3 regions of the Streptomyces sp. NPDC048483 genome follow, and region 3 is predicted to be linked to each of the others. Evidence: riboswitches for the same ligand, from Rfam matches in the RefSeq annotation. Region 3 holds a riboswitch; each other region holds the start of a gene.

Region 1 (8,449 bases), on a different contig from region 3:
ACGCCCGCGGAGCGCAGGAGTACGGCCTGATCGACGGGCTCACCCGCGGCCGCAAGCGGTCCGCCGCCTCGTCCGGGGCGCGGTGAACGAGGGTGCTGCCACCGGAGCTGCCGCCGCTGCCCGCACTGACGCGGGCCGAGGGGGAAGTGATCGACCGGTACTTGGAGGTCCTGGACCTGCTGGGCCGGATCAATCCGGCACGCAGCGGCGGCACTTACAGCGGCCTGCGCGCGGCCCAGGCGCTGGTCGGCAAGGCGGCCGAACTGCGCGACGCGCTGGCGCTGATGCACAGCCGCGGCGAGAGTGAACTGCATTCCGGGACGCTGACCCGGGCGCTGCGGGTGCTGGACGGCGAGCGCCGGGCCCGGCTCGTCGCACTGCCCCCGCCGCCCGGGCCGTGACACGACACGCCCCCGGCCGACCCGCCCGTACGGCGTAGCACGCGTGCTTGCCTTGGAGGGGCGACGAGTTGCAGAGCGCGCCTGCACGTCATGCGGCAGTTGACGCTTCAGCCCTGGTCCCGGCCTCACCCACCACCACCCACCCCTCAAAAAATCCGACATAAGTCACCAATCGGTGTAAATGTGACCAATGTCACGCAACGCATTTCTTGCGCGATTTTGGGCGGTGACGGCGTAAAGATCCCTCCACGACAAGACCCCGCCACCTCGACGGGGCGGTCCGGACGGGCGCCTAATCCTGCCGCCGTGCCGGATGTCAGGTCGACGCGGTTGGATCGGCAGGAGCGGAGGAACCGAGCACGACGGGGCCCCGGCCCGCAAGGCCGACGGGCTCCTTGGGGTGAAGCCGTACGCACGGCCGGGCATCTTCGCCTGCCCGAACCCGACAGGTCTCCCTTCGCAGGCGGCTGACGAAGGGTTGCGCATGAGCATGCGCAGGCATCTGCCGCATCTGCTGGCACGCGCCGGCACCGTCTCGGCCCTCACGATGGTCACCATCGGGGCCACCACCGTGACTCCGGGAGCAACCCCCGACGCCGAAGCGGCCGCGGTCTCCACGAAGGCACTGCGGATCGCGGCCTCCAAGCGGGGTTCGCCCTACCAGTGGGGCGCCCAAGGCCCGTACCGCTTCGACTGCTCGGGGCTGACGAGGTACTCGTTCAAGCACGCGGGCAAGGCGCTGCCGCGTACCGCCGCCGCGCAGTACAACGACACCAGTCATGTCTCGCGCGGGGCGCGCAGAAGCGGGGATCTGGTCTTCTTCCACGCGAGCGGCGGCGTGTACCACGTCGGCATCTACGCGGGCAGCGGCCGGATCTGGCATGCGCCGAAGGCGGGCGCGGTGGTGCGGCTGGAGCGCATCTGGAGTTCCGCCGTCTGGTACGGACGGGTGGGCTGAGCTGCGGCGATCCACTGTTCTCCGTCAATTGTCAGTGGGCCTGGGTACGTTGGAGCAATGACCGGGCCCTGCGACATCAACGGGGGGTGGCGGAGCTGCGGGGGCGACGGTGGCTCAGGCGAGTACCAGCTCGGCGAGCAGGATGCCGCCCAGGGCGGTCAGCAGCGCTCCGGTGGCGGCCTCCAGGGCGCGGGCCACCCGCGGGCGGCGCAGCCAGGCGCCGAGGCGGTCGACGAGCAGCGCCACGGCGGGGAACCACACCGCCGCCATGCCGACGACGACGGCCGCGAGCAGCAGGGTGCGGGGCAGCGCGGGCTGCCCCGCCGGGACGAACTGCGGGAGCAGGCTGAGGAAGAGAACGGGGGCCTTGGGGTTGAGCGCATTGGTGAGGAAGCCCTGGCGCAGGCAGCGAGCGGTGGCGAGGCGGCCCATGGGGTGGGCCTCCTCGGCCGGTGCGGCGGTCGCGGGACCGACGGGCCGTGGTGCGCGGGAGGCGGACGGCCGGCGCGCGACCGAGATCAGGGCACGGGCGCCGAGATACAGCAGATAGGCGCCGCCCAGGAGTTGAACGGTCTCGAACAGCGCCGGCACGGCGACGAGCACCGCCGCGAGCCCCGCCACCGCCAGCGCGGTGTGCACCAGCAGTCCGCCCGCGACCCCGAAGGCGGTCGCCACGCCCGCCCGGCGCGAGTCGAGTGCGTTGCGCACCACGACCGCGAAGTCCGCGCCCGGCAGGGCGACCATGCCCGCGGCGACACCGGTGAATGCCATCAGCTGTCCGTCCATGACAGCAGCATCGCCCGAAGGAGCCTTTAATAGGTATGGGAGATCTTCTGGGTCTGCCTAAAGAGATTCTTAAGGGAGTGGCTTCTGTGTACGACCCCACGCGGCTCGCCGCCCTGGTGGCGGTGGCGGAAGCCGGTTCGATCACCCGGGCGGCCGAGCGGCTCGGCTACACCGCCCCCGCGCTCTCCCAGCAGCTCGCCAAGCTGGAACGGGAGACGAGTGCGGCGCTGCTGGTGCGCCACCACCGCGGCGCCCGGCTGACGGCGGCCGGTGAGCTGCTGCTCGTCCGGGCGCGGCGGGTGCTGGACGAGCTGGATCTGGCGCGGCACGAGCTGTCCCAGCTGACCGGGCTGTCGGGGGGCCGGCTGCGCGTGGGGACGTTCCAGACGGCCGGTACGCATCTGCTGCCGCCCGCCCTGAGTTCCTTCCGGCGGGCGCACCCGGACGTGGAGCTGAGCGTGACGGAGTTCGTACCGCCGCAGGAGATGACGGCGGTGGCGCTCGGTGAGGTGGATCTGGCACTGACGCATGAGTATGTGCCCGGCGAGGCGGTGCCGGTGCCGGACGGGGTACGGCTGGACCCGCTGCTGACCGAGGAGCTGGTGCTGGTCACGGCCCCCGGTCATGCGCTGTCGGCGGGCACCGGGCGGCTGGCGCTGACCGAGCTGGCCGGCCAGCCGCTGGTCAGCATGGCGCCGACCAATCCCAATCGGCGCGCCGTGGAGGCGGCGCTGGCGGACGCCGGGGCGAGTGTGGCGGTGCGCTGCGAGTCACCGGGCTACGGCGTGGTGTGTGCCCTGGTGAGCGCCGGGCTCGGGGTGGCGGTGGTCCCGGAGATGATGGCGACCGGTTCGGTGACCCCGCTGGGGATCCGTCACCTGGACCCGCCCGCGCTGCACCGCACGATCTCGGTGGCCTGCCGCACCGGCGGCGGCACCCCGGCGGCGGACACCCTGCGGGCCCTGCTGCACGGCGCGTTCACCCGAAGGGCCCCGGCGCCGTGAGACGGGGGGGCTCAGTGGACCCCGGCCGTCCACGGCATCGCCACGGTGACGGTCTTGCCGCCGCACTCCGTGGGCACGACCGACAGCCGGCCCCCGGACTCCGCGGCGAGGGAGCGGATGATGACCATGCCCCGGCCGTTGTCCTGCTGGACCGCGGCGGGCAGCCGCCGCGGCCGGCGCGGATGGCTGTCGGTGACGCCGATCCGCAGCAGCGCGTCCCGGTCGAGGCGCAGCCCGACGGTGAAGGTCGGTGACCGGCCGAAGGTGTGCTGGACGGCGTTGGTGGTGAGCTCGGAGACGATCAGGCGGATGGCGTCGGCGGTCTCCGTGTCGGCGGGCAGACCCCATTCGGCCAGCACCTCCAGCACATGTCTGCGGGCGAGCGGAACCGACGCCGGGACGCTCGGCAGGGTGAGTGAGGATTCCTGGTGGTCTGCCATGGCGACGCCGTCCCTTTTCCGCCGTGGCCGCAGGGGTGTCCCGTACGGCCACGGACCGGTGCTGTGCGCGCCAGGCTGCCACCGTTGCTGATGGTGTGGTGGCCGATCCACCGAGTTGTACGGATTCTGTCGCCCGAAGCGGTGAACTCTGCGACGGGAGACCGTATTTGGGCGCCCGGAGGGACCTCAGAGCGCCGGCGCGGTGGCGGTGATCACACCGACCGCCGTATCCACCTGGTCGCGCGTCAGGTCCGCGCGGGCGGTGAGCCGCAGCCGGGAGATCCCGTCGGGTACGGACGGTGGCCGGAAACAGCCGACCGCGAGTCCGGCCTCCCGGCAGTCGGCCGCCCAGCGGACCGCCCGCTCCGGGGAGGGCGCCTGTACGGAGACCACCGCGGCGTCCGGCCGTACCGCCGTCAGACCGGCGGCGGTGAGCCGGGCGTGCAGCTCCTGGGCGACCTCGCGGGCACGGGCGGCGCGCTCGGGTTCGCGGCGCAGCAGCCGCAGCGCGGCGAGCGCGCCGCCGACGGCCGCCGGGGCGAGCCCGGTGTCGAAGATGAACGACCGGGCGGTGTTGACCAGATGCTCGATGACCCGGGCCGGGCCGAGCACCGCGCCGCCCTGGGAGCCGAGCGCCTTGGAGAGGGTCACGGTGGTCACCACGTCGGCGTCACCGGCCAGTCCGGCGGCCGCCACCGCACCGCGGCCCCCGTCGCCCAGGACCCCCAGGCCGTGCGCATCGTCGACGACGAGGGCGGCGCCCTGTGCCCGGCAGGCCTCGGCGAGGGCGCGCAGCGGCGCGGCGTCACCGTCGACGGAGAACACCGAGTCGGTGACGGCGAGCGCCCGGCCGTCGTGGCCGGCCAGCGCGGCGCGTACCGCCTCCGGGTCGGCGTGCGGGGCCACTTCGCGGCGGGCGCGGGAGAGGCGGCAGCCGTCGATCAGGGAAGCGTGGTTGCCCGCATCAGAAACGATGAGGGTCGCGGCGTCGGTGAGCGCGGTGACGGCCGCGAGGTTGGCGGCGTAGCCGGAGGACAGGACGAGGGCCGCCTCGAAGCCGCAGAACGCGGCGAGTTCGGCCTCCAGCTGGGCATGCAGCTCGGTGCTGCCGGTGACCAGCCGGGAGCCGGTCGCGCCGGCGCCCCACCGCTGGGCGGCGCGCGCCGCGCCGCCGGTGACCTCGGGGTGCCGGGCCAGACCCAGGTAGTCGTTGCCGGCGAGGTCCAGCAGCGGGGAGTCGGCGGGGCGGGGCCGCAGCGTACGGACCAGTCCGGCGCGCCGGCGTGCGGCGCGCGCCTCGTCGATCCAGTCGAAGGCCGCGCCGGACGCCCGCCGGGAGGGCTCGTCGGGCGTCGCGGGCGAGGCGTCGCGCAGCGGCGAGGGGGCGGCGTCCTGAAGCATCGGCGTCCTTGTCGTCACGGCCTCGTCTCGCGGCCTCGATTGTGGGCTGTCGATAGACGTTAGCGGTCGTTCCGCACGGACACGGTGTGGTGATACACACACCCCGATCCCGCCGTGTTGTGGGAATCCTCCTTGGCCGAGGGCGGTGGCGTACGCCAGGATCACCATCATGGACCTGCTGAACACACTGGTGGACAAGGGACTGCGGCGCGAGTTGCCGACCCGCGAAGAGGCGCTCGCCGTGCTGGCGACGTCCGATGACGAACTGCTCGATGTCGTGGCCGCGGCCGGAAAGGTGCGCCGCCAGTGGTTCGGGCGGCGGGTCAAACTCAACTATCTCGTCAACCTCAAGTCGGGCCTGTGCCCCGAGGACTGCTCGTACTGCTCCCAGCGGCTGGGGTCGAAGGCCGAGATCCTCAAGTACACCTGGCTCAAGCCCGATGACGCCTCCAAGGCGGCCGCCGCCGGCGTGGCGGGCGGCGCCAAGCGGGTGTGCCTGGTGGCCAGCGGCCGCGGCCCGACGGACAAGGACGTGGACCGCGTCTCGGAGACCATCTCCGCCATCAAGGAGCAGAACGAGGGCGTCGAGGTGTGCGCCTGTCTCGGGCTGCTCTCCGACGGTCAGGCCGGCCGGCTGCGCGAAGCGGGCGCCGATGCGTACAACCACAACCTCAACACCTCAGAAGCCACTTACGGCGACATCTGCACCACTCACGACTTCTCCGACCGGGTCTCCACCGTCCAGCAGGCCCAGGCGGCAGGCATGTCCGCCTGCTCCGGACTGATCGCCGGCATGGGCGAGAGCGACGCCGCCCTGGTCGACGTGGTCTTCGCGCTGCGCGAGCTGGACCCCGACTCCGTTCCGGTGAACTTCCTGATCCCCTTCGAGGGCACCCCCCTCGCCAAGGAATGGAACCTCACCCCGCAGCGCGCGCTGCGCATCCTGGCGATGGTCCGGTTCGTCTGCCCGGATGTGGAGGTGCGGCTGGCCGGCGGCCGCGAGGTGCATCTGCGCAGCCTGCAGCCGCTCGCCCTGCACCTGGTCAACTCCATCTTCCTCGGCGACTATCTGACCAGCGAGGGCCAGGCCGGCAAGGACGACCTGGCGATGATCGCGGACGCCGGGTTCGAGGTCGAGGGCACGGACACCACGACGCTGCCGGAGCACCGTACGGAAGCCGAGGCCGCCCCCCGGACCGACGAGGCCGCCACGGTCTCCGCTCCCCCCTCCGACGACACCCGCCGGGACCTGGTCTCCGTACGCCGCCGCGGCGCCGGTACCGACCTTCCGCCCAATGCCTGAGCCGGCCCTCACGCCCGGCGAACTCCTCGCGCTCGACCGGCAGCACGTCTGGCATCCGTACGGGCCGATGCCCGGCCGCGCCGAACCGCTGCTGGTGGAGTCGGCGTCCGGCGTCCGGCTGCGGCTGGCGCAGCCCGTCGAGGGGCGGACCGAGCTGGTGGACGGCATGTCGTCCTGGTGGTCGGCGGTACACGGCTACAACCACCCGGTGCTCAACGACGCCGCGCGCGGCCAGCTGGAGCGGATGAGCCATGTGATGTTCGGCGGGCTCACCCATGAGCCCGCCGTCCGCCTGGCGAAACGTCTCGTCGACATCACCCCGGAGCCGCTGCAGCATGTCTTCCTCGCCGACTCCGGCTCGGTGTCCGTCGAGGTCGCCGTCAAAATGTGCCTGCAGTACTGGCGCTCGGTCGGCAAGCCGCGCAAACAGCGGCTGCTGACCTGGCGGGGCGGCTATCACGGCGATACCTGGCAGCCGATGTCCGTCTGCGACCCGGACGGCGGGATGCACGAGCTGTGGCAGGGGGTGCTGCCGCGTCAGATCTTCGCGGACGCGCCGCCGGCCGGCTTCGATGCCGCACCCGACGAGGCGTATGCGGCGCATCTGCGCGAGCTGATCGGCCGCCACGCCGAGGAGCTGGCGGCGGTGATCGTCGAGCCGGTGGTGCAGGGCGCGGGCGGAATGTCCTTCCACTCCCCCGGTTACCTCCGGGTGCTGCGGGAGGCCTGCGACGCGCACGGCGTCCTGCTCGTCCTCGACGAGATCGCCACCGGCTTCGGCCGTACGGGCGCCCTCTTCGCCGCCGGGCACGCGGGCATCTCACCGGACATCATGTGTCTCGGCAAGGCCCTGACCGGCGGTTATCTCACCCTCGCGGCGACGCTGTGCACATCGGAGGTCGCCGACGGCATCTCCCAGGGCGAGCTCCCCGTCCTGGCGCACGGGCCCACCTTCATGGGCAATCCGCTCGCCGCGGCGGTCGCCGACGCCTCCCTCGGCCTTCTCCTCTCCCAGGACTGGGCCCAGGAGGTCAAACGGATCGAGGCCGGGCTGCGGGACGGTCTGGCGGCGGCCGCGGACCTCCCCGGGGTGCGCGAGGTGCGCGTCCTCGGCGCGATCGGCGTCGTCCAGCTCGACCACGCGGTGGACATGGCGGCCGCGACCCGGGCGGCGGTCCGGGAGGGCGTCTGGCTGCGGCCGTTCCGGGATCTGATCTACACGATGCCGCCGTACATCACCGGTGACGACGATGTGGCGCGCATCTGCGCCGCGGTGTGCGCCGCGGCGCGCGAAGGCTGACGGCCGAAGCTCAAGAGGAGAGGCGAAAAGATGTCGGTGCTGTTCGTGACGGGCACGGGCACGGAGATCGGCAAGACCGTGACCACGGCCGCGATCGCCGCCTCGGCGCTCGCGCAGGGCCGCTCGGTGGCGGTGCTCAAGCCGGCGCAGACCGGGGTGACCGCCGACGGGACGGGTGATGCGGCGGAGGTCGAGCGGCTGGCCGGTCCGGTCACCACCGTCGAACTCGCCCGCTATCCCGAACCGTTGGCGCCCGCCACGGCCGCCTCCCGGGCCGGTCTGCCCCCGGTGCTCCCCCGCGACATCGCCGACGCGGCCGCCAAGCTGGACGCCTCGCACGACCTCGTCCTGGTCGAGGGCGCCGGCGGCCTCCTCGTCCGCTTCGACGCCGACGGCCACACCCTCGCCGACGCCGCCCGCCTGGCCAGGGCCTCGGTCCTGGTGGTCGTTCAGGCGGGCCTCGGCACCCTCAATGCCACCGCCCTGACCGCGCTGGCCCTGCGCGCGTACGGCCTCCACTGCCCCGGCGTCGTCGTCGGCAGCTGGCCCGCCGCGCCCGGCCTCGCCGCCCGCTGCAACCTCGCCGACCTCCCGGAGGCGGCGGGCGCGCCGCTGCTGGGCCTGGTCCCGGAAGGCTCCGGCGCGCTGCCGCCGAGCGCCTTCCGCGGCGCGGCGCGCGGGTGGCTGGCGCCGGAGCTGGGCGGGTCGGCCACATCTGCGGACTTGGCGCCTGCTCAGTGGGGAAACTGAGGGGAGGAGCGGACACCGCCGGCGAAAGGGGCCGTCATGTGGCAGCGCAGGAACGTTCCGCGGACCACGGTGCACCATCCGGTCTTCGCCCGGCTGTACGCGCGGT
Region 2 (11,428 bases), on a different contig from region 3:
CGGCCCGGGGAAGCGGCCCGGGGAAGCGGCCCGTACGGGTGGCCGGGGCGCGGGAGGATGACGGGCGGGGCATGACGGATCGTGAGGGACCATGACGCAGCGAACAGCAAGGGACGGACGGACGACATGAGCAGCGACGACGCCCGGCAGGGCGGCGCAGAGCAGGGCGAGGCCGGCGGCGCGGCGGACGAAGGGCGGACCGTACGGGTCGTGTTGGTCGACGACCACCGGATGTTCCGTACGGGCGTCCAGGCCGAGATCGGCCAGACCGAGCGCACCCGCCTCGAGGTGGTCGGCGAGGCCGCCGACGTCGACCAGGCGATCACGGTCATCAGCGCCACCCGCCCCGAGGTCGTCCTTCTGGACGTCCACCTCCCCGGTGGCGGCGGCGTCGAGGTGCTGCGCCGCAGCGCCACCATGATGGCCGACCCCGAGCGCCCGGTCCGCTTCCTCGCGCTGTCCGTATCCGACGCGGCCGAGGACGTCATCGGCGTCATCCGCGGCGGCGCCCGCGGCTATGTCACCAAGACCATCACCGGAACGGACCTGGTCAACGCCGTCTTCCGGGTCGCCGACGGGGATGCGGTCTTCTCCCCGCGGCTGGCCGGTTTCGTCCTGGACGCCTTCGCCTCCACCGACGCCCCGACGGTCGACGAGGACATGGACCGCCTCACCCAGCGCGAGCGCGAGGTGCTGCGGCTGATTGCGCGCGGATACGCGTACAAGGAGGTCGGCAAGCAGCTGTTCATCTCCGTGAAGACGGTGGAATCGCATGTGTCGGCGGTGCTGCGGAAGCTCCAGCTGTCCAACCGGCACGAGCTGACGCGCTGGGCGGCGGCCCGGCGGCTGGTCTGAGCGGCGCCGCCACGAGCCGCCAGGACGAGGGAGATGTCGGCCAGGACGAGGAAAGTGCCGTAAAGAAGGGCCAAAGACGGGCAACCAGGACCACGCGGATCGCCATCTAAGGGCGCGGAGAGGCTCACTGCCGGAGGCGGGGCCAGAACCACGGGGCCGGCACCACGCCCCGCCCCACGTCCTTCGCGTACATGTCCTGGAACGAGATCTCGATGAGCCTGACGGGCACGCCCTTCTTCCTCACCTCGCTCGCGCTGCTGATCACCGCCGTCGTCCTGCCGCTCGGCCTGTGGGGCCGAATAGCCGGCCCGCGCCTGATACGCACCCTCGCCCGGCTGCTGATGCTGCTGTTTGCCCAGGTCACCGCCATCGTCGTGGTCTTCGTCCTGGTCAACAACGCCAACAACCTCTACGACACCTGGGGCGATCTGCTCGGCACCGACAGCCATGTCCAGGCGGCGCAGGACCTCGGCCCCGACGGCATGGGCGGCCGGAAGATCAAGGACGAGCCCAAGCAGCTCCAGCGCTTCCGTCCGACGGGCGACCCGCGCATGGGCACCGGCGTGCAGATGACCGACCTCAAAGGCCGGATCTCCGGCGTCAGCGGCGAGGTCTACGTCTGGCTGCCACCGCAGTACAACGACCCCGCCTACCGGAACACGGAGTTCCCCGTGGTCGAGCTGCTGCCCGGCTACCCCGGCTCGGCCAAGGCCTGGTACGGGTCACTGCACGTCGGCGAGCAGCTGCGGCCGCTGATGCAGCGCGGTGAGATCAAGCCGTTCATCCTGGTGTCGCCCCGTACGAACATCCTCACCGGCGCCGACACCGGCTGCGTCAACATTCCCGGCAAGGTCAACGCCGACAGCTGGCTGACGGTCGACGTACGCAAGATGGTCATCGACAACTTCCGGGCCGGCGGCAAGCCGGACTCCTGGGCGCTGGCGGGCTATTCGGCGGGCGCGCACTGTGCCGCTAAGCTGGCGCTGGCCCACCCGGACCGCTATCGCGCCGCCGTCTCCCTGTCCGGCTACAACGACCCGGCGCTGGAGCCCGACTCCCTCGCCGGCAAGGACCCCAAGCTGCGCGTCGAGTCCAACCCGATGCATATCCTGAAGGCGGCGAACGCCACCGGTCGGCCGCCGCGTACCGCCCTGTACGTCTCCGGCGCGGCGGGCGACGGCTACCAGGCCGGCATCGGCCTCCGCCAGATCGCCAAGCCGCCGACGACGGTGACCGTGCACCAACTCGCGGCGGGTGGCGGCCACACCACGGCGGTGTGGCAGACCCAGGTGCCGGAGGTCTTCCGGTGGCTGGGCCAGCAGGTGGGTTCCTGACGGGGCGTCCCACGTTGTCGGCTTTCCCGCCGTGGGGGTTGCGCTTTGCCCGCCTTCGGCGGGCGGGGTGGGGGTTGGCCGACGCGGTCGCGTTTCTGGAGCGGTGGGTGCGACGTCAGGCTTCCAGGACTTCGTCCCTACAGCCTGCCGCCTCCCGTCCGTAGTCGACCTCCGGCCGGTGGGAGGAGGGGCACAGACGACGGCCGCCGGGTGCAGGGCATGCGCAACCTGCCACGCACCCTTTCCCGCCCACCCAGGGGTGGTCGCGAAACCGGCGGGAGGGGCCGGGCCGTAGGGACGAAGTCCTGGAGGACCGGCCCCGCACCCCACGACATCGCCCCGCGGCCAACCCCACAACCTCCCCCGATCCCGCCGAAGGCGGGCCCAGAACAACGGACGAGGCACGGCGCCGCACCCGGCAACGTGGGACGCACCCCGAAGGGACGGGCACCCGGCAACGTGGGACGCACCCATCAGGCAGGACGCGTCGCCGCCGCGAACGGCATTTCGTCGATGGGCGCGATACGGACCGGCGCCCCCGGATGCGGCGCGTGGATCATCTTGCCGTCGCCGATGTAGAGGCCCACATGGCTGATGCCGGAATAGAAGAACACCAGGTCTCCGGGGGCGAGTTGGGACCGGTCGATGCGCGTCCCGGAGCCGATCTGGGTGTAGGTCGTACGGGGCAGTGAGACGCCGCTGGACTTCCAGGCCGCCTGGGTCAGGCCCGAGCAGTCGTACGCGGCGGGGCCGGTCGCGCCCCAGACGTACGGCTTGCCGAGGGCGGCGTGGGCGAAGGAAACGGCCTGTGCGGCACGGGAGTTGGGGGCGGGGGCTGCGGCGGATCCGTCCGTCGGGGGCTCGTCCTTGGGCGACATCCGGCGCCGCTGTTCGTCCGTCAGCCGGTCGAGCAGCGCCTCGGCGGCGCCCAGTTTCCGCACGACCGTGAGGCGCTGCCGCTTCAGCGTGCCTTCGTGGCGCGCCAGCCGCTCCGCGGTGGCCTCGGCGCGGCCGCGGACCTGGCGGACGCTGCCGAGCCGGCGTGCGTAACCGGCCACCGCGTTGGCCTGGTGGCTGCCCGCGCGCTCCAGGACTGTGGCGCCGTCCAGATAGCGCTGCGGGTCGGCGGACATCATCAGCCGTACGGCCGGGTCCACGCCGCCCGAGCGGTACTGGCTCCCGGCCATCGTGCCCAGCTCCGCCTTGGCGGTGTTCAGTTTCTGGGTCCGGCGGGCGGCCTCGTCCTGGAGCCGGGCCAGCTCCGCCCGTGCCGCGTCGGCCTGTTCCTTGGCGCCGTTGTAGTGCTGTGTCGCCACCTCTGCCTCCTGGTACAGCGCATCGACCCGGCCCTTGACCTGGGCGGGGGTGGGGCGGGGAGCGGCCTGGCCGGTGCCGTCGAAGGCGGTGGCGCCGGCGGCGCCCGCCAGGGCCAGCGTGGCGGCCGTACGGCCGGTGCGGGAGCCGCCGGCGAGGGCCAGCGGGTGCTGCTTGGTCTTGCGGTGCGACGCCACTGGGGCCGTCACTTCCTTCCCTACGGGCCGGGCCGACCCGAGGACGCTAAACCTGCGGGTCACGGCGTTGCGCCCAGTTGCCCGGAATTGGCGGCTTTCGACCGGGGGTGATGGGTGACTGACCGTGCGGCCGCCGTCCACTGGGTCGCAAGGTGCCTGCCGTGACCGATGCGGCGATTACGGGCGCCCTGCCGGAAGGTGCGTGCTATGCGGTGGATACGATCCCGCACTATGGACGTAGTAACCAATATCTTCGTCGGCCTGCACATCGTCGGCATCGCCTCCCTCCTGGGCGGCTTCCTCACCCAGATGAAGGCGATGAGCGCGGGCACCGCGCGCTTTGTGCCGGCCATGCTGCACGGCGCGCTGACGATGCTGGTCACCGGCATCGTGCTGGTCGGGCTCAATCAGGCCCAGGACCACACCCTCAACAACATCAAGATCGGCATCAAGATGGCCGTCCTGGTGGTGATCCTCGCCCTGGTCTACGTCAAGCGGGACGAGGAGACGGTCGCCAAGCCGCTCTTCGGCGCCGTCGGCGGGCTCACGGTGGCCAACATCTTCATCGCGGTGCTCTGGACCTGAGGCCCCGGCGCCCGTACCGGCCCGTGCCTCCCGTACTGCCCGTGCCTCACGTACTGCCTGTGCCTCCCGTACATACAGCTCACCGCGCGGTCGTCCCGATGAAAGGACGGCCGCGCGGTGGCGTGTGGGGGGTGGCCGTGGGGGGTGGCCTTTTGGGGAACGGGCCGGGTCAGGCCGGGCGGACGTTCCCGTAGATCGGCATGTAGTAGATCGACTCCACCCGGACGTTGGCGCCCGGCTTGGGGGCGTGGATCATCTTGCCGTCGCCTATGTATATGCCGACGTGGCTGATGTCGCTGTAGAAGAACACCAGGTCGCCGGGCTTGAGGTCGCCGGTCGCGACCCGCTGGCCGACCTTGACCTGGTCCCAGGTCGTCCGCGGCAGATCGACGCCGGCCGCCTTCCACGCCGCCTGGGTCAGGCCCGAGCAGTCGTAGGAGTTGGGACCGGTCGCGCCCCAGACGTACGGCTTGCCCATCTGCGCGCGGGCGAAGGCGAGGACCTTCTCGGCCTTGGTGGAGTACGAGCCGTCGTCGGTGGACCCGCCGCCGGTCTGGCCTCCGGTGTCGCCGCCGGTCTGGCCGCCGGTCGAGCCGTCGTCGTCGTGCTGCCGCTGGCGCTCGCGCTCCTGCTGCTTGCGCGCCTCCTCCTCGGCCTTGCGCTTGGCCGCCGCCTCCTTCTGGCGCTCCAGCTCCGCCAGCCGCGCCTTCTCCTGCGCGGTCAGCCGGGACAGCAGCTGCCGGGCCTCGGCCAGCTTGCCCTGGACGGACCGCTTGGACTCCTCCAGGGAGGCCTTCGACGTCTGGAGCCGCTCCAGGCTCCGGCTCGCCTCGGCCCGCTGCTGGGCGGCCGCCGCCTGCTGCTCCTGATAGTTGGCGACCGCCTGCTGCTGCCGACCGGTCAGCCGCTCCATCAGATGCGTACGGTCGAAGAATTCCTGCGGGTCCTTGGCGAGCATCAGCTGCGTCGTCGGATTCATGCCGCCGGTGCGGTACTGCGCCGAGGCGAACGTGCCCAGTTCGCGCCGGGACTCGTTCATCTTCTCCGCGCGCTTGGCCGCGGCGTCGAGCAGATGGTTGACGGTGGCGCGCTGCCGGTCGGCGCTCTCCTTGGCTGCGTTGTACTTCTGGGTGGCCACTTCGGCCTGACGGTAGAGCCCGTCGACCTTCTGCTTGACCTCTTCGATGGAAGGCCTGGGTGCCCTGGGGGCGGCGTCGGCGGACTGCGAGAGCAGCGTGACCGAGGCGAGGGCGGCGGTGGTGAGCCCGGCCGCCGTACGGCTTCCGGACGTGGTGAGAACGCGGGTGCGCGGCTTGCGATGCGACGCCAAGGCCGGCGACTCCTTCCGTGGACCGCCTACCGGGTTAGCTGTCGGGTTCGGGCGGTGTCGCTGACGGAAGGCTTGCCCTACGGTCGGTACGTCCGCCGCTGGCGGCCGCACCGGTCGATTCACCCCGGTGGTGCTGGTGGGTCCCCGGCTCCGGGTGCCTGGTGGCAGGGCCGGACTCGGCGCAGGCGGCCCGTGCGGACGGTCGTTCGCGGGGAAACGGGCTACCCGAGCAGGCACGGTAGCCAACTCGTGTGGCTCCTGTGAAGGCTGATGTTCGATATGCCCGAAACCTTTTCGTGACCTTTTTCGGAAGGCCGGAAAACGCTGCGGTATCCGGAGCCGCCGGGTGCCCGATCTGGAGAGGGCGGGGCCGACTGTCGGTGCGGCGGCCTAGACTCGGTGGGCGATGAGCAGCCTCTTTGACGACAGCTTCCTGGCGGACCTCGGCCCCAAGGGCGAGGAGCCCCCGCCACCGCCCGAGGACGACCACGGCCCGGTCCCGGAGGAGATCCCCGCCGATCTCTTCGACGGGAAGTTCGACGCGCCCGTGCCCAGGGAGGCGTACTACCGCGACGGCGCCGCCCGCCCGCCCCTCGACCCGGCGGCGCTTCTCGAGGGGCTCAACGACGAGCAGAAGGCCGCCGTGATGCACACCGGCGGCCCGCTGCTGATCGTCGCGGGCGCCGGCTCCGGCAAGACCCGGGTGCTCACCCACCGCATCGCGTATCTGCTCGCCGAGCGCCATGTCCACCCCGGCCAGATCCTCGCGATCACCTTCACCAACAAGGCCGCGGGTGAGATGAAGGAGCGCGTGGAGGAGCTGGTCGGGCCCCGCGCCCACGCCATGTGGGTCTCCACCTTCCACAGCGCCTGCGTACGGATCCTGCGCCGGGAGAGCAAGAAGCTGGGCTTCACCTCCTCCTTCTCGATCTACGACGCCGCCGACTCCAAGCGCCTGATGGCCCTGGTCTGCCGCGACCTCGACCTGGACCCCAAGCGCTTCCCGCCCAAGTCCTTCAGCGCGAAGATCTCCAACCTCAAGAACGAGCTCATCGACGAGGAGACCTTCGCCGGCACGGCCGCCGACGGCTTCGAGAAGACCCTGGCCGAGGCGTATGCGATGTACCAGGCACGGCTGCGCGAGGCCAACGCCCTGGACTTCGACGACATCATCATGACCACGGTCAATCTGCTCCAGGCCTTCCCGGATGTCGCCGAGCACTACCGCCGCCGCTTCCGGCACGTCCTCGTCGACGAGTACCAGGACACCAACCACGCCCAGTACACCCTCGTCCGCGAGCTGGTCGGCGCGGGCACGCCCGACATCCCCGCTGCCGAGCTGTGCGTCGTCGGTGACGCCGACCAGTCGATCTACGCCTTCCGCGGCGCCACCATCCGCAACATCCTCCAGTTCGAGGAGGACTACCCGGACGCGACCACGATCCTGCTGGAGCAGAACTACCGCTCCTCGCAGACGATCCTCTCGGCCGCCAACGCCGTCATCGAGCGCAACGAGAACCGCCGCCCCAAGAACCTCTGGACGGACGCCGGCGCCGGCCCCAGGATCACCGGCTATGTCGCGGACACCGAGCACGACGAGGCCCAGTTCGCCGCCGACGAGATCGACCGGCTGACGGACGCGGGCGACGCCAGGGCCGGCGATGTCGCCGTCTTCTACCGCACCAACGCCCAGTCCCGCGTCTTCGAAGAGATCTTCATCCGGGTAGGGCTCCCGTACAAGGTCGTCGGCGGTGTGCGCTTCTATGAGCGCAAGGAGGTCCGCGACGTCCTCGCATATCTGCGGGTGCTCGCCAACCCCGAGGACACCGTCCCGCTGCGCCGCATCCTCAACGTCCCCAAGCGCGGCATCGGCGAGCGCGCCGAAGCCATGATCGACGCCCTCTCCTCCCGCGAGAAGATCACCTTCCCGCAGGCGCTGCGCCGCGTCGACGAGGCGTACGGCATGGCCGCCCGCTCCGCCAACGCCGTCAAGCGCTTCAACGTCCTGATGGAGGAGCTGCGCACGATCGTGGAGTCCGGCGCCGGGCCCGCCACGATCCTGGAGGCCATCCTGGAGCGTACGGGCTACCTCGCCGAGCTCCAGTCCTCCACCGACCCCCAGGACGAGACCCGGATCGAGAACCTCCAGGAACTCGCCTCCGTGGCCCTGGAGTTCGAGCAGGAGCGGGGCGAGGACAACCCGGGCACGCTCTCCGACTTCCTGGAGCAGGTCGCGCTGGTCGCCGACTCCGACCAGATCCCGGACGAGGACGAGGAGGGCAGCGGCGTGATCACCCTCATGACGCTGCACACCGCAAAGGGCCTGGAGTTCCCGGTCGTCTTCCTCACCGGCATGGAGGACGGCGTCTTCCCGCATATGCGCGCGCTGGGCCAGACCAAGGAGCTGGAGGAGGAGCGCCGGCTGGCGTATGTCGGCATCACCCGCGCCCGCGAGCGGCTCTATGTCACCCGCTCGACGATGCGCAGCGCCTGGGGCCAGCCCTCGTACAACCCGCCCTCCCGGTTCCTGGAGGAGATCCCGGACGACTACGTGGAGTGGAAGCGGACGGGACCCGCGACGCCGTCCGCCTCGATGGGTGGGCTCTCGTCGCGTGGCGGTGTCGGCGGGGGAATCGGCGCCTCACTGTCGTCGGCCCGCTCGAAGGGCCCCAGCGGCTTCGCGACGCGGCGCGCCACGGACCGGCAGGTGGTCGCGCTGGCCGTCGGCGACCGCGTCACCCACGACAGCTTCGGCCTGGGCACCGTCGTCGGGGTGCAGGGCAGCGGCGACAACGCCGAGGCGACCATCGACTTCGGCGGCGAGAAGCCGAAGCGGCTGCTGCTGCGGTATGCGCCGGTGGAGAAGCTGTAACGCCGTAACAGGGGTGGGCGGCGGTCAGTTCGGATCGAGGCCGTGGCTGCGCAGCCACGGCAGCGGGTCTATCGCCGAGTCGCCACCGGGCCGTACCTCGAAGTGCAGATGCGGGCCGGTGGAGTTGCCGGAGTTGCCCGAATAGGCAATCTGGTCACCGGCCTTGACCGACCCGGAACGGATCTTGGTGCTGCTCAGGTGGCAGTACCAGGTCTCCGTGCCGTCGGCCGCCGTCACGATCGCCATGTTGCCGTAGGCGGAGTTCCACTGGGTGCGTACGGTGCCGTCGGTGGCGGCCATGACCGGGGTGCCGTAGCTGACCGGGAAGTCGATCCCGGTGTGTACGGACATCCAGTTCACGCCGGCCTGGCCGAAGAGCGCGCTCAGCCCGTGGTCGGTGACCGGCAGCACGAACTTGGGCCGCAGGGCCTCCTTGCGGGCCGCCTCGTCGGCGGCGCGCTTCTTCTCGAGGGCCTGGCGCTGCTTGAGGTCGATGCGCTCCTGGGTGCGGTTCGCGCGGTCGCCGAAGTCCCGGGCGTCCGCGCTGAGTCCGGCGAGCTGGGTGTCGAGCTTCTTGTTCGCCGCGGACGCCTTGACCGACCCGGCGTCTCCCATGGCCTGGGCGGGCTTGTCGTCCTTCTTGTCGTCCCCGACGAACCCGGTGACGGAGGCGGCCGCGGCGGCGCACACTCCCATGGCGGCCACCGAGGGCACGGCCACGGTCAGCAGCGCCGAGCGCTTGGCCGTACGGCGACGGCCCCGGCCCCGTACGGGCTTCCCGGCCGCCGGCCCCGCGACCCGCCGCGCGGCGGGGGCCGGGGCGGTGACCGGCATCGCCTGGGTCATGGCGTCGGCCACGGAGGTGGCGTCGTCGGTCGGGTCGTCGGTGGGGTCGGAGAGGCGGGTGGGGGAGTCGGCCTCGAACCGGGGGGGTTCGACATCGGCAGCGTCGTACTCGGCAGTGCCGTAATCGGAGGTGCCGTACTCAGCGGTGTTGTACTCAGCGGTGTCGTACCCGGAGGCGTCGTACTCGGCTGCCTCGTACGCGACGGTCTCGTACGCCGGCGGGCCGGCCTGCGCCGGGATGTCGGCGATCAGGTTCTGGTCGGCGGTGGACCAGATCGCGGTGGCGTCGTGGCCGGCGGTGTCGTATGCGCCGGTGGCGTACTGACCGGTGTCGTAACTGCCGGTGTCGTAGGTGCCGGTGCCGTACGCGGGCTGCTCGTACTGGTCGTACTGCGGGTACTGATCGTGTTGCCGGTACTGCTCGGAGCCGGCGTTCTCGTCCGTGGTGTGGGCGTACGGGTCGTAGCCCCCATAGGTGCCGGTGTCATACGCGCCGGTGTCATACGAGCCGCTGTCATACGTACCGGTGGCATAGCCATCTGCGGTGTAGCTGCCCGTTGTTGCGTAGCTGCCGGTGTCGTAGGCCCCGGTGTGGTCGTACGTGGTTGTGGGCGCGGCGTACGTGCCGGTCGTCTGATAGCTGCCGGTCTCGTAGGCACCTGCGTCATACGTACCTGCGTCATACGTACCGGTGCCGTAGGTGTAGCCGCCCGTGTCGTACGGGGCCGCGTCGTATTGACCCGTTTCGTACCCGCCCGTGCCGTACGGGCTCGTGTCGTGCGAGCCGGGGAGTGAGCCGAAGAGCGGGTCGCCGTCGCCATACTCGCCGTAGCCGGGCGCGGGGTGCTGCTGCGCGTGGGAGTCGTAGGCCGGGTAGCCCGATGGGTGACGGTCGTTCACCAACTTCTCTTTCGCCTCGGCAGCAGGAGAATTAGCGGCGACTGTACCCGGCGGTACGTGACGGCGACAATCTTCTACAGGTTTCCGACTCGACGAGAAGGGGCATTTGGCCGCCTTTCGGGAGCCCGCATGCGAGTTCTTGGCGCCCCGTTCGAGGTTTGTTCGAGAAAAAGACAAGGTCGGGTCGCGAAAGCGGGCCGCCGCGGCGTGGCGTGCGATGCATTCAGGCCACTGAGATGGCGTTTTCTCTGCCTTCCATGCCCCGCGCCGACGTCAATGCCTCGCGTATTCCGGCCGCGACGGTGCCGTTGACCGGTAGCGCGAGATGTCCGACACCGGAGACATGCGCGTTGTGCGCGAGCAGATCGGGGTGATCGATCCGGGCCGTCCCGGCAGGCACCATCACCTGGTCCGCCTCGCTCCAGAATGCGACGAAGCGCGTCAGGCAATTCGGCGCCGGAAGCGACAGCTCGGCTATCACCTCGGAATCCGGCCGCATCTGCCGGACGATCGGGTGCGCCGACATCAGGGGCGCGAAACGGGTGCCGCAGTGCGGGGTGCCGAGCGTGATCACCATGCGCACGCGGGCGTCGCCGCCGAGGCGCTGGACGTAATATCGGGCGATGAGCCCGCCGAGGCTGTGGCCCACGATGTCCACCCGGCGGTGACCGGTCCGGGCACACACCCCTTCCACATGGCGGCCGAGCAGCTCGGCCGCCTTACGGAGATCGCAGGTCAGCGGGGAGTAGTTGAGCGCTTCCAGGTGGCGCCAGCCGTGCCGGCGCAGCGCGCGGCGCAGCAGGACGAAGACCGAGCGGTTGTCGATGAAGCCGTGGAGCAGGAGGACGGGAGGGTGCGCGCGGCCTTCCGTCGGGAGGAGCGGTGGGGCTTCGGCCCCGGATGCGGCGGGTGTGGGGTGCGGGATGGGCTGCTCCTGGGAGATGCCGGTGGGGTAGAGCAGCAGATGGCCGGCGAGGACCGCGAGGTCCACGACGGTGCTGCGCACAAGGAGCGGGAGGGAGGAGAGGCGGGCGGGGAGAGGGGCCTGCATGATCGACCTCCCGAAGGGCATGCGGGAGGCGCGCTCAACGGCGCGGTGGCCCGGCTGCGGCTTCCCGTGCGCCCGTCCCCGTGCGCACTGCGCCGTCCCGTGGCTGTGCGACACAAGGGACGCGGCGCCTGGCGAACGTGTCCC
Region 3 (11,428 bases):
GCGCGCGCGGGCAGTTCCACGACGTACATCCACTCGATCTTGCGCCGTAGCTGGGTGAGCAGCGCCGTCAGGCTGGGGCTGCCGGCCGCCTGGGCGAGCGTCTCGTGGAACCAGCCGTCCAGTTGGCGCACATCGGCGGGGTGACCGTGCCGGGCCCGTTCGCGGCCGAGCCGCACGAGACCGCGCAGCACCTTCAGGTGGGCGGGGCTGCGGCGGGCGGCGGCCCGGGCGGCGCCCAGCGGCTCCAACAGGGCGCGGATGTCCAGGAGATCGGCCGCTTCCTGCTCGGTGGGCTCGGCGACACAGGCGCCCGCATGGTGGCGGGTGGTGACGAAGCCCTCGGACTGCAGGGTGCGCAGCGCCTCGCGGACCGGAACTCTGGAGACGCCGTAGCGGGCTGCGAGAATTTCCTCGATCAGCCGGCTCCCCGGTGCGAGCGCACCGGAGACAATGTCATCGCGAATCGCCGTGCACACCGCATGCGCGGAAAGATGGCCTCGCATCGTCCGTGCCTCCGCCGTAATCCCCGGGAAACCCGCCGATCGGCGAGTTTTGTGTGACTCTATTCGACCGGAACGGTTTTTCCGACGGCCTCCGGTAATTCATGGATATTTTTTGGCCATGGGTCCGTCATGGTCCGCCACGGGTCCGTCATGGTCCGCCACGGCCCCGGACGGCCCGGCGCCTGCCGCCCGCCGGATACGCGGAAGCCCCGGCCGATGGCCGGGGCTTCACCTGGGCGCGCGGAGCGTCAGACGCCGACGCCGTGCGAACGCAGGTACGCGATCGGGTCGATGTCCGAGCCGTAGTCGGGGCCGGTGCGGGCCTCGAAGTGGAGGTGCGGGCCGGTGACGTTGCCGGTGGCACCGGAGAGGCCTATCTGCTGGCCGGGGGTGACGGTCTGGCCGACCGAGACCCCGATGGACGACAGGTGGCCGTACTGGGTGTACGTCCCGTCGTGCATCTTGATCACGATGTTGTTGCCGTACGAGCCGCCCCAGCCGGCCTCAACGACGGTGCCCGAGCCGACGGCGTGGACGGAGGTGCCGGTGGCCGCGTGGAAGTCGATGCCGGTGTGGCTGCCGGAGGACCACAGGCTGCTGGAGGCCTTGTAGCCGGTGGAGACGTAGGAGCCGGCGACGGGGGCGACAAAGGCGTTCAGGCGCTTGCGCTCCGCCTCGCGGGCCGCGCGCTCCTTGGCCTCCCGCTCCTCCTTGGCCTTCGCCTCGGCCTTCTTCTTGGCGGCCTCGGCGAGCCGCTGCGCCTCTTCGGCCGCCTTCTTCGCCGCGGCCTCGGCCTTCGCCTGCGCGGCGGCGGCCTCGGCGGCCGCCTGCTGCGCGTCGGCCTGCGCCTCGACGCGGCTGGCGAGCTCGTCGCCCATCACGACGGCCTGCTGCAGACCGGTGTCCTCGACGTGCGCCTCACTGGTGGCGGCCATCGCCGGGGAGGCGACGGAGGCGACGACGCCGGTGGCCGCGAGGGTGGCTATCCCGGCGATCTTGCGGGTCGTACGAGCCGTGCGGCTCGCACCACGATGTTTCCCGGTGGCACGGGTGAACGCCATGTGCTGGCTTGTCCTTTCCTCCCTTGTCGCCTACCGGGTTAGCTGACGGGTTCGGAGCAGGAAGGTCTCCTACGGGCTCCTCCGGAGAGGAGTCCGATTCACCCCAGGGGACGTGTGGGTCCCCGGCTCCCCTGGCTCGCGCCGTACGGGGACTCGGCGATGACTGTCCGGTGCCACTGTTGTGGCGGACTTGTGACGAACAGCCGGACCGACGCTAATCGGGACATCTTTCAATCGGCAAACAGAACCGGCTCTTTGTGCCGTACGCCACAGGGGCATCGGGCAACCAGCCACACCATTCCGGACATACAGCGACTCCCGTGGCGAAGGTGCACCACGGGAGCCGCCTTGTCGATATATGACCCATCCATGCCTGACCAGCGGTCAGACAACGGGTTTTCTCAGCCGCTGACGACCGTCACCTTGCCGATGCCGAGTTCCCTGACGGGCTCGGCGATCTGCGCGGCGTCACCCACCAGGACCGTCACCAGCCGGTCCATGGGGAAGGCGTTGACGGCGGCCGCGGTCGCCTCGACCGTCCCGGTCTCGGCGAGCCGGGCGTACAACTGCGCCTGGAAGTCGTCCGGGAGGTCCTGCTCCACCTGGTCGGCGAGCGTGCCCGCGACGGCCGCCGCGGTCTCGTACTTCAGCGGCGCGACCCCGACCAGGTTCTGCACCGCGACATCCCGCTCGGCGTCCGTCAGCCCCTCTGCCGCAAGGGTCCGCAGCACCTTCCAGAGGTCCTCGAGGGCCGGCCTGGTGGATGCGGTGTCCACCGACCCGCTGATCGCGAGCATCGCGGCGCCGCTCCCGTCGGCGGACGAGCGCAGCACCTGGCCGAAGGCCCGCACCCCGTAGGTGTAGCCCTTCTCCTCGCGCAGCACCCGGTCCAGCCGGGAGGTGAGCGTGCCGCCCAGGCAGTACGTGCCGAGCACCTGAGCGGGCCAGATCCGGTCGTGCCGGTCGGCGCCGATGCGGCCGATCAGCAGCTGCGTCTGGACGGCTCCGGGGCGGTCCACGATCACCACGCGGCCGGTGTCGTCGGCGGTGATCGCCGAGGCCTTGAGCGGCTCGGCGGTGGAGCCGGTCCAGGCGCCGAGGGTGTCGGCGAGCGCCGCTTCCAGGTCGACGCCGGTGAAGTCACCGACGATGACGGCGGTGGCCGTGGCGGGCCGTACATGGGCGTCGTAGAAGGCGCGTACGGCCGCGGCGTCGATGCGCTCGATGGTCTCCTCGGTGCCCTGGCGGGGCCGCGACATCCGGGAGGTGGCCGGGAACAGCTCCTTGGACAGCGCCATCGCGGCACGCCGCGCCGGGTTGGCGAGCTCGTGCGGGATCTCGTCGAGGCGGTTGCGTACCAGGCGCTCGATCTCGCTGTCCGGGAAGCCGGGGGCGCGCAGTGCGTCGGCGAGCAGGCCGAGCGCGCGGGGCAGCCGGGATGCCGGCACCTCGAGGGAGACCCGGAGGCCGGGGTGGTCGGCGTGCGCGTCCAGGGTGGCGCCGCAGCGCTCCAGCTCGGCGGCGAACTCCTCGGCGTTGTGCTTGTCGGTGCCCTCGGACAGGCCGCGCGCCATGATCGTGGCGATGCCGTCCAGGCCCTCGGGCTCGGCCTCCAGAGGGGCGACGAGGTTGATCTCGACGGCGACGACCTGCTGGCCGGGGCGGTCACTGGTCAGCAGGGTGAGCCCGTTGGCGAGTCGGAAGCGCTCGGGGGCCGGGAAGGCCCAGGGCTTGGGCGCGCCGCCCTGGGGCTGGGGGTGGAAGTCCATGGCGGGCGTGGCGGAGTCTGCGCGGGTGGTGGAGTCGCTCACCGGTCCGCCTCCTCGTTCTCGGTGTCGGCGGCCGGGTCGGCCGGGGCGGTCGGCTCGGTGGGCTCATAGACGAGCACCGCGCGGTTGTCGGGGCGCAGCCGGGCCTTGGCGACCTCCTGCACCTCCTGGGGGGTGATGTCCAGGACGCGATGGACGGCGCTCAGCGCGAGCTGCGGGTCGCCGAACAGGACGGCGAAGCGGCACAGTTCGTCGGCGCGGCCGCTGACCGTGGCCAGGCGGTCCAGCCATTCGCGCTCCAACTGGGCCTGCGCGCGCTCCATCTCCTCCGGGCTGGGCCCCTCCTCGGCGAAGCGGGCCAGCTCCTCGTCGACGGCGCGCTCGATGTCGGGGACCTCCACGCCGCCGGACGTCTTCACGTCCAGCCAGCCCAGCGAGGGCGCCCCGGCCAGCCGCAGCAGACCGAAGCCGGCGGCGACGGCGGTGCGGTCGCGGCGTACCAGGCGGTTGTAGAGCCGGGAGGACTCGCCGCCGCCCAGGACGGTCAGTGCGAGGTCTGCGGCGTCCGCCTCACGGGTGCCGTCGTGCGGCAGGCGGTAGGCCGCCATCAGGGCGCGGGAGGGCACTTCCTCCTCGACGACCTCGCGCAGCTGGCCGCCGATGACCTCGGGCAGCGTGCCGTCGCGCGGCGGCTGCTTGCCGTCGTGCGAGGGGATCGAGCCGAAGTACTTCTCGATCCAGGCGAGCGTCTGCTCGGGGTCGATGTCCCCGACGACCGACAGGACGGCGTTGTTGGGCGCGTAGTACGTACCGAAGAACGCCCGCGCGTCCTCCAGGGAGGCCGCGTCCAGGTCGGCCATCGACCCGATGGGGGTGTGGTGGTACGGGTGGCCGTCCGGGTACACCATGGCCGTCAGCTTCTCGAAGGCCGTGCCGTAGGGGACGTTGTCGTAGCGCTGGCGGCGCTCGTTCTTGACGACGTCGCGCTGGTTCTCCATGGACTCGTCGTCGAGCGCGGCCAGCAGCGAGCCCATCCGGTCCGCCTCCAGCCAGAGGGCGAGCTCGAGCTCATGTGCGGGCATGGTCTCGAAGTAGTTGGTGCGCTCGAAGCTCGTGGTGCCGTTCAACGATCCGCCGGCGCCCTGGACGAGCTCGAAGTGGCCATTGCCCGTCACCTGGGCTGACCCCTGGAACATCAGGTGCTCGAAGAGGTGCGCCAGGCCCGTACGGCCCTTGACCTCGTGGCGGGAGCCGACGTCGTACCACAGGCACACCGCCGCAACCGGGGTCAGGTGGTCTTCGGAGAGCACCACGCGCAGGCCGTTGGCGAGCCGGTGCTCGGTCGCTGTCAGGCCGCCGGAGCCGGCTTGTTCTGTGGCCGTGTGACCCATGGGCATGTACGTCCCTTCGATCCGCTTGCGAGGAAGTCCTGTCACTCTATGCAACCGCGCCGACATCTGGCGAAGTTCCCGGACGAGCGGACCCGTACGGAGGGCGTTACGCGGCCGCCCCGGGAGCCGAAAGGGGAGTCGCGGTCGGCGTTGTCAGTGGGGCGGTCCACAATGGTCCGCGTCAGACTCAGGCAGACTCACACGTCGGTCCGTCGGCACATCGATGCGCCGGCCGGCCGATCCGACATCCGGTCGACCGGCGGTTCCGGTCGACCCCGACAGTGTTGACCGACCCGGCATTGTTGATCCCACATCGGCAGTAGACGCAGCAGAAGGAGCCGCAGCCGCGATGGCCCGCCGCAGCACGAAGACCCCGCCGCCGGACGACTTCGAGGAGAGGATCCTCGACATCGACGTCGTCGACGAGATGCAGGGTTCCTTCCTCGAGTACGCGTATTCGGTCATCTACTCCCGCGCCCTGCCGGACGCCCGCGACGGTCTCAAGCCCGTGCACCGCCGCATCCTGTACCAGATGAACGAGATGGGCGTGCGGCCCGACCGCTCGTACGTCAAGTGCGCCCGGGTCGTCGGCGAGGTGATGGGTAAGCTCCACCCGCACGGCGACGCGTCCATCTACGACGCGCTGGTGCGGATGGCACAGCCGTTCTCGATGCGGCTGCCGCTGGTGGACGGCCACGGCAACTTCGGCTCGCTGGGCAATGACGACCCGCCGGCCGCGATGCGTTACACCGAGTGCCGGATGGCGTCGGCGACGTCCCTGATGACGGAGTCCATCGACGAGGACACCGTCGATTTCGCGCCGAACTACGACGGCCAGGAACGAGAGCCGGTCGCCCTCCCCGCCGCGTATCCCAACCTCCTGGTCAACGGCACGTCCGGCATCGCGGTCGGCATGGCGACCAACATGCCGCCGCACAACCTGGGCGAGGTCATCGCCGCCGCCCGCCACCTGATCAAGCACCCGAACGCCGATCTCGACACCCTGATGCGCTTCGTACCGGGCCCCGATCTGCCCACCGGTGGCCGGATCGTGGGCCTGGGCGGCGTACGGGACGCGTACGAGAAGGGCCGTGGCACCTTCAAGATCCGCGCCACGGTCACTGTGGAGACCGTCACGGCCCGCCGCAAGGGACTGATCGTCACCGAACTCCCCTTCACCGTCGGCCCCGAGAAGGTCATCTCCAAGATCAAGGACCTGGTCGGCTCGAAAAAGCTGCAGGGCATCGCGGACGTCAAGGACCTGACCGACCGCAAGCACGGCCTGCGGCTGGTCATCGAGGTCAAGAACGGCTTCAACCCCGAGGCCGTCCTGGAGCAGCTCTACAAGCTCACGCCGATGGAGGAGTCCTTCGGCATCAACAACGTCGCCCTGGTGGACGGCCAGCCGCTGACGCTGGGCCTCAAGGAGCTGCTGGAGGTCTACGTCGACCACCGCTTCGATGTGGTGCGCCGGCGCAGCGAGTTCCGGCGCGGCAAGCGGCGCGACCGTCTCCACCTGGTCGAGGGCCTGCTGACGGCGCTGGTGGACATCGACGAGGTCATCCGCCTCATCCGCTCCAGCGAGAACAGCGCCCAGGCCAAGGAGCGGCTGATCGAGCGGTTCTCGCTGAGCGACATCCAGACGCAGTACATCCTGGACACGCCGCTGCGCCGGCTGACCAAATTCGACCGTATCGAGCTGGAGTCCGAGCGGGATCGGCTCAAGGAGGAGATCGAGAAGCTGACGCAGATCCTGGAGTCGGACGCCGAGCTGCGCAAGCTGGTCTCCGGCGAGCTGGCCGCGGTCGCCAAGAAGTACGGCACGGACCGGCGGACGGTCCTGCTGGAGTCGTCGGGCACCACTGTCGGTGCGGTGCCGCTGCAGGTCTCCGACGACCCGTGCCGGGTGCTGCTGTCCTCGACGGGGCTGCTCGCACGTACGGTCACCGGGGAGTTGCCGTTCGACGCGGAGGCCAAGCGGGTCAAGCACGACGTGATCCTCTCGGCCGTGCCGGCCACGACCCGCGGCGAGGTCGGCGCGGTGACGTCCACCGGGCGGCTGCTGCGGATCCCGGTGATCGATCTTCCTCAGCTGCCGGAGACGGCCGCGGCACCCAGTCTCGCCGGTGGCGCGCAGATCTCGGAGTTCCTGACCCTCCAGGACGGCGAGGAACTGATCTGCCTGATCACACTGGACGAGTCCTCGCCCGGTCTGGCACTCGGCACGGAGCAGGGCGTCGTCAAGCGGGTGGTGCCCGACTACCCGTCCAACAAGGACGAGCTGGAGGTCATCACCCTCAAGGACGGCGACCGCATCGTGGGCGCGGCGGAGCTGCGTACCGGTGACGAGGACCTGGTCTTCATCTCCAGCGAGGCGCAGCTGCTGCGCTATCCGGCGTCCCAGGTACGGCCGCAGGGGAGGCCCGCGGGCGGCATGGCGGGCATCAAGCTGAGCGAGGGCGCGAAGGTGATCGCGTTCGCCGCGGTCGATCCAGCCTCCGACGCCATGGTGTTCACGGTCGCCGGCTCGCACGGCACGCTGGACGACTCGGTGGCCACGGCCAAGCTCACCCCGTTCGACCAGTACCCGCGCAAGGGCCGGGCGACGGGCGGCGTGCGCTGCCAGCGGTTCCTCAAGGGCGAGGACTGCCTGACCACGGCGTGGACCGTCGCGGCACCGGTACGGGCGGCGGACGCCAAGGGCGCCCCGGTCCAGCTGCCGGAGGTGGATCCGCGCCGGGACGGCTCGGGTGTTCCGCTGACGAAGCCGGTGGCGGCGCTGGCGGGGCCGGTGTAAGCGGATCTTGTTCGTTGGGCGGCCGGCCGGTCCTTTGGGGCCGGCCGGTTTGCTTGGTGGAGCAGTGTGGGTGGGTGGCTGTGGGGGTGGTGGGTGGGTGTGGGGGTGGTGGCTGTGGGGCTTGGGGATGCGGTCTGCGGTTCGTAGCCGGTGCCCCACGGCCTGCGGCGCCCTTGGCCCGTAGCTACTCCTCGCGGGAGGCCACATAGCGCAGGACGCCCCACATGCTGTGCTCGGAGGCCTCCCGCGGAGCACCGTCACGGCACGTCGCCAGCTCTTTCCGCACCGCCGCCGCGTCGATCCGGCTGCCGATCAGGACGAGTTGAGTACTGCGCTCCTCGTCACGGCCCCACGGCGAGGGGTAGAAGCGGAGGAAGTCGCCGACAGCGTGCACAGTGAACTTCTGTCGGCTGCCCGGGACATCGAAGTGAACAAAGCCCTTGATGCGGTAGAGGCCGGTGGGCCGGTCATCAAGAAAACCCATAAGTCGATGCGGATTCATCGGCTCCGACGAGGTGAACTCCACGCTCTGGTAGGCGGCGTGGAGGTGACCGCAGGGCTCGCCAGGACCGTGGTCATGGCCGTGGTGCGCCTCGTGCGCGTGATCGGGACCTGCGGCCGAGCCCGCACCGCTCTCCCGCAGCAGATCCTCGAACGACAACTGCCTGACGGCTGCATCGAGGTCCTCTCCCACCCCACGGTCGAAGAACAGCTCCGGATCGATGCGCCCGTACGCCGTGCAGACCACGGGCCGGCCCGGCGCAAGGTCGGCGAGTGTGTCCATGAGCTCCTGGCGCGCAGCGTCCGCGATCCGGTCGGCCTTGTTGAGCACCACAAGATCCGCGATACGCATGTGCCGGTCGAGTTCGGGATGCCGGGTGCGGGTGACCGCGAACTCGGCCGCGTCGACGACCTCGATCAGCCCGCCGTAGACAATCCGGTCGTTCTCGCTGGCGAGGATCATCCTGATGACTTCCTCGGGCTCGGCCAGCCCGCTCGCCTCGATGACGATGACATCAATACGGGCGGCGGGGCGGGCCAGCCGCTCCAGATAGGTGTCGAGGTCGCTGCTGTCGACCGCGCAGCACAGGCAGCCGTTACCGAGCGAGACCATTGAGTCCACCTGCCCGGCGACGGTCATCGCGTCGATCTCGATGCTGCCGAAGTCATTGACGATGGCACCAATACGGGTACCGGCGCCGGCGCCGAGCAGGTGGTTGAGGAGGGTGGTCTTGCCCGACCCGAGAAAGCCCGCGAGCACGACGACCGGGATCTGTTGCGTGGCCAAGGGGCGCCTCCATGGTGCGGGTGGCGAGCCGCACGGACCGGCGGCGGACGAGCTGCCGATCGTAACGGAACCCCTCCTGCGCACCCTGAGGTCGCCCCTGCGCCACCGACGTCCGTCCGGCTGCCGACTTGTCCAGCAGCAGGCCTCCCCCGTCCCCGCTCTCCCGCTTGGCGTAGGGCAGCCGTCAGGGCGCGATATCGGGCACCGGCTGCGGCGGGGGCGGACCGACGTACCGGGCCGCCGGCCGGATGATCTTCGAGTCCTCGGCCTGCTCCAGGATGTTGGCGCTCCAGCCGACGATGCGGGCCGCGCAGAAGGTGGGCGTGAACATCTCGCGCGGCAGCCCGCACAGCTCCATGACGACGCCGGCGTAGAACTCCACGTTCGTGTGCAGCTCACGTCCTGGCTTGAGCTCGGCCAGCAGCGCCTCGACCCTTGCCTCCACCTGGACGGCGAATTCCACCCGCGGTCCACCGAACTCCTCGGCGATACAGCGCAGCATCCTGGAGCGCGGGTCCTCGGTGCGGTAGACGGCGTGGCCGAACCCCATGATCCGGTCGCCCCGCTGGAACCGGTCACGGATCCAGGAGTCGATGCGCTCCGGCGTGCCGATCGCATCGAGTGTATCGAGGACACGGCTGGGAGCACCGCCGTGCAACGGACCGGAGAGCGCACCGACCGCACCGACAAGGCAGGCCGCGAGGTCGGCTCCGGTGGATGAGATGACGCGGGCGGTGAACGTCGAGGCGTTGAAACCGTGGTCGATGGTGGAGATCAGATACGCCTCAATCGCCCGGACGCGCCGGGGCTCCGGCTCCTGGCCGGTGAGCATGTAGAGATAGTTGGCGGCGTACGTCAGGTCCGCGCGCGGTTCCACCGGCTGCTGGCCACGGCCGAGCCGGTGCAGCGCGGTGAGCAGGGTCGGTACGGCGGCACAGGCGGCAAGGGCATCGGCGCGACGGTGGTCGGCGTCGATGTCGTACAGCGGCCGGAAACCTGCCGTCGCACCCAGCAGCGACAGTGCGGTGCGCAGCCCGGCGAGCGGGCCGGACACGAGGCCGGCCTGAGCGATGGCGGGCAGCGCGTCGCATACCGCGCCAGGCAACGCGCGCAGAGCGGCGGTCTCGGCCGTAAAGGCCGCCAGCTGCCCGGCATCCGGCAGTTCGCCGTACAACATCAGGTACCAGGCGTCCTCGAAGGTACGGACCGCGGCCAGCTCAACGGCTGAGTACTGACGGTAGTGGTAGAAGCCCTCGCGGCCCCGGACGTCTCCCAGTTCCGTCTCGGTGACGACGACGCCCGCGAGCCCGCGGGGCGCGTTGATGGGTGTGTTCTCCTCGGTGATCGGCATGGCAGATCTCCTCGCTTTCCTCCCTGAATATTGATCCGACTGTCTATGCTTGATTTGATGTTGTCAATATTGATTAAATCAATATCACCACAGGTCGATACGGTAACCCCATGGCGGATCAAGACAGGTCTTATGACGCGACCAGGCAGCGGCTGAGCACCCGGGAGACGGCCGACCGGCTCGGTGTGAAGCCCGAGACGGTGTACGCCTATGTGAGCCGCGGCCAGCTGACCAGCCGCCGCGAACCGGGGAGCCGCGGCAGCACCTTCGACGCGAAGGAGGTCGACGCACTCGCGCGCCGCGGAAGCCGCCGGGAACCATCCGGTGCCGGTGGTGAGTTGGCGGTCCGCACAGGTATCACACTGATCGACAGGGACCGCTGCTACTTCCGTGGCGTCGATACGGCGGAGCTCGCCGCGCACTACCACTACGAGGAAGTTGCCGAGTGGCTGTGGACCGGTGAACTGCGCCGTGGCACCTGCTTCACGGCGCCGCAGGACGCACTGACCGCTGCTCGCCGCGCCGTGCACTCGCTCCCGGAGCACAGCGGCCCCATGGACCGACTGCGAGTCGCCGTGATCGCCGCGGCGGCCGCCGACCCATTGCGCTTCGACCTGTCCGAGGACGCCGTTCTCGACACCGCGCGCAGCCTCATCCCCACCCTCGTCGAGGCCCTTCCGCCGCAGTCCCCCAAGTCGTCCGACATGAAGTCACTCGCACCGCGACTGTGGTCGCGGCTGACCTCTGCGCCCGCCGACGCAGCGTCGCTGCGCGTCCTGGATGCCGCGCTGGTTCTGCTCATCGATCACGACCTCGCCGCCTCGACACTCGCGGTGCGGGTCGCCGCCTCGGCGCGCGCCCACCCGTACGCGATCATCTCGGCCGGGTTCGGAGCGCTGGACGGCCCGCTGCATGGCGCGGCGAGCGCACTCGCTCACCGGATGCTGCTCGATGTGCTGAACCGGGGCAGCGCTGCCGCGGTCGTCGCCGACCATCTGCGCGAGGGTCGCCGTGTACCAGGCCTCGGCCATCCTCTCTACCCGGGAGATGACCCCCGGGCCCGTGCACTGTTTGCGCTGCTGGCGGATGTACCGCAGGCACAGACGGCATTGCAGGCCGCGCGTGGGGTGGTCAGCACCACGGCCCGGCACACCGAGCTGTACGCCAATGTCGATCTTGCACTGGCAGTGCTGACCGTGTCGGCAGGGATGCCTCCCGAGGCCGGCGAAACGGTTTTTGCCGTCGCCCGCACGGCGGGCTGGATCGCG

The links. A riboswitch is a leader RNA that binds a small molecule or an ion and turns the genes downstream of it on or off. The one in region 3 is predicted to bind cyclic di-AMP.
Positions count from the first base shown of each region.
Region 1: another riboswitch for cyclic di-AMP. It lies ahead of AB0D04_RS17575 (NlpC/P60 family protein); the one in region 3 lies ahead of AB0D04_RS16760 (M23 family metallopeptidase).
Region 2: another riboswitch for cyclic di-AMP. It lies ahead of AB0D04_RS12600 (NlpC/P60 family protein); the one in region 3 lies ahead of AB0D04_RS16760 (M23 family metallopeptidase).

Region 1 is NZ_JBEZJZ010000029.1:25,630-34,078, forward strand. Features, by position in the region: gene AB0D04_RS17565 (ATP-dependent Clp protease proteolytic subunit) at 1-86, shown strand, start outside; gene AB0D04_RS17570 (hypothetical protein) at 93-401, shown strand; cyclic di-AMP (ydaO/yuaA leader) riboswitch at 694-882, shown strand; gene AB0D04_RS17575 (NlpC/P60 family protein) at 886-1,359, shown strand; gene AB0D04_RS17580 (LysE family translocator) at 1,474-2,145, opposite strand; gene AB0D04_RS17585 (LysR family transcriptional regulator) at 2,232-3,149, shown strand; gene AB0D04_RS17590 (ATP-binding protein) at 3,161-3,589, opposite strand; gene AB0D04_RS17595 (8-amino-7-oxononanoate synthase) at 3,776-4,990, opposite strand; gene bioB (biotin synthase BioB) at 5,160-6,293, shown strand; gene AB0D04_RS17605 (adenosylmethionine--8-amino-7-oxononanoate transaminase) at 6,286-7,593, shown strand; gene bioD (dethiobiotin synthase) at 7,624-8,343, shown strand; gene AB0D04_RS17615 (class I SAM-dependent methyltransferase) at 8,380-8,449, shown strand, end outside.
Region 2 is NZ_JBEZJZ010000018.1:57,379-68,806, forward strand. Features, by position in the region: gene AB0D04_RS12580 (response regulator transcription factor) at 127-855, shown strand; gene AB0D04_RS12585 (alpha/beta hydrolase-fold protein) at 1,068-2,189, shown strand; gene AB0D04_RS12590 (C40 family peptidase) at 2,663-3,712, opposite strand; gene AB0D04_RS12595 (hypothetical protein) at 3,932-4,285, shown strand; gene AB0D04_RS12600 (NlpC/P60 family protein) at 4,455-5,615, opposite strand; cyclic di-AMP (ydaO/yuaA leader) riboswitch at 5,623-5,807, opposite strand; gene pcrA (DNA helicase PcrA) at 6,022-8,487, shown strand; gene AB0D04_RS12610 (M23 family metallopeptidase) at 8,512-10,233, opposite strand; gene AB0D04_RS12615 (alpha/beta fold hydrolase) at 10,457-11,284, opposite strand.
Region 3 is NZ_JBEZJZ010000027.1:18,500-29,927, forward strand. Features, by position in the region: gene AB0D04_RS16755 (GntR family transcriptional regulator) at 1-503, opposite strand, end outside; gene AB0D04_RS16760 (M23 family metallopeptidase) at 752-1,564, opposite strand; cyclic di-AMP (ydaO/yuaA leader) riboswitch at 1,578-1,733, opposite strand; gene AB0D04_RS16765 (pitrilysin family protein) at 1,966-3,333, opposite strand; gene AB0D04_RS16770 (pitrilysin family protein) at 3,372-4,724, opposite strand; gene AB0D04_RS16775 (DNA topoisomerase IV subunit A) at 5,074-7,521, shown strand; gene AB0D04_RS16780 (CobW family GTP-binding protein) at 7,706-8,809, opposite strand; gene AB0D04_RS16785 (citrate synthase/methylcitrate synthase) at 8,994-10,160, opposite strand; gene AB0D04_RS16790 (citrate synthase) at 10,271-11,428, shown strand, end outside.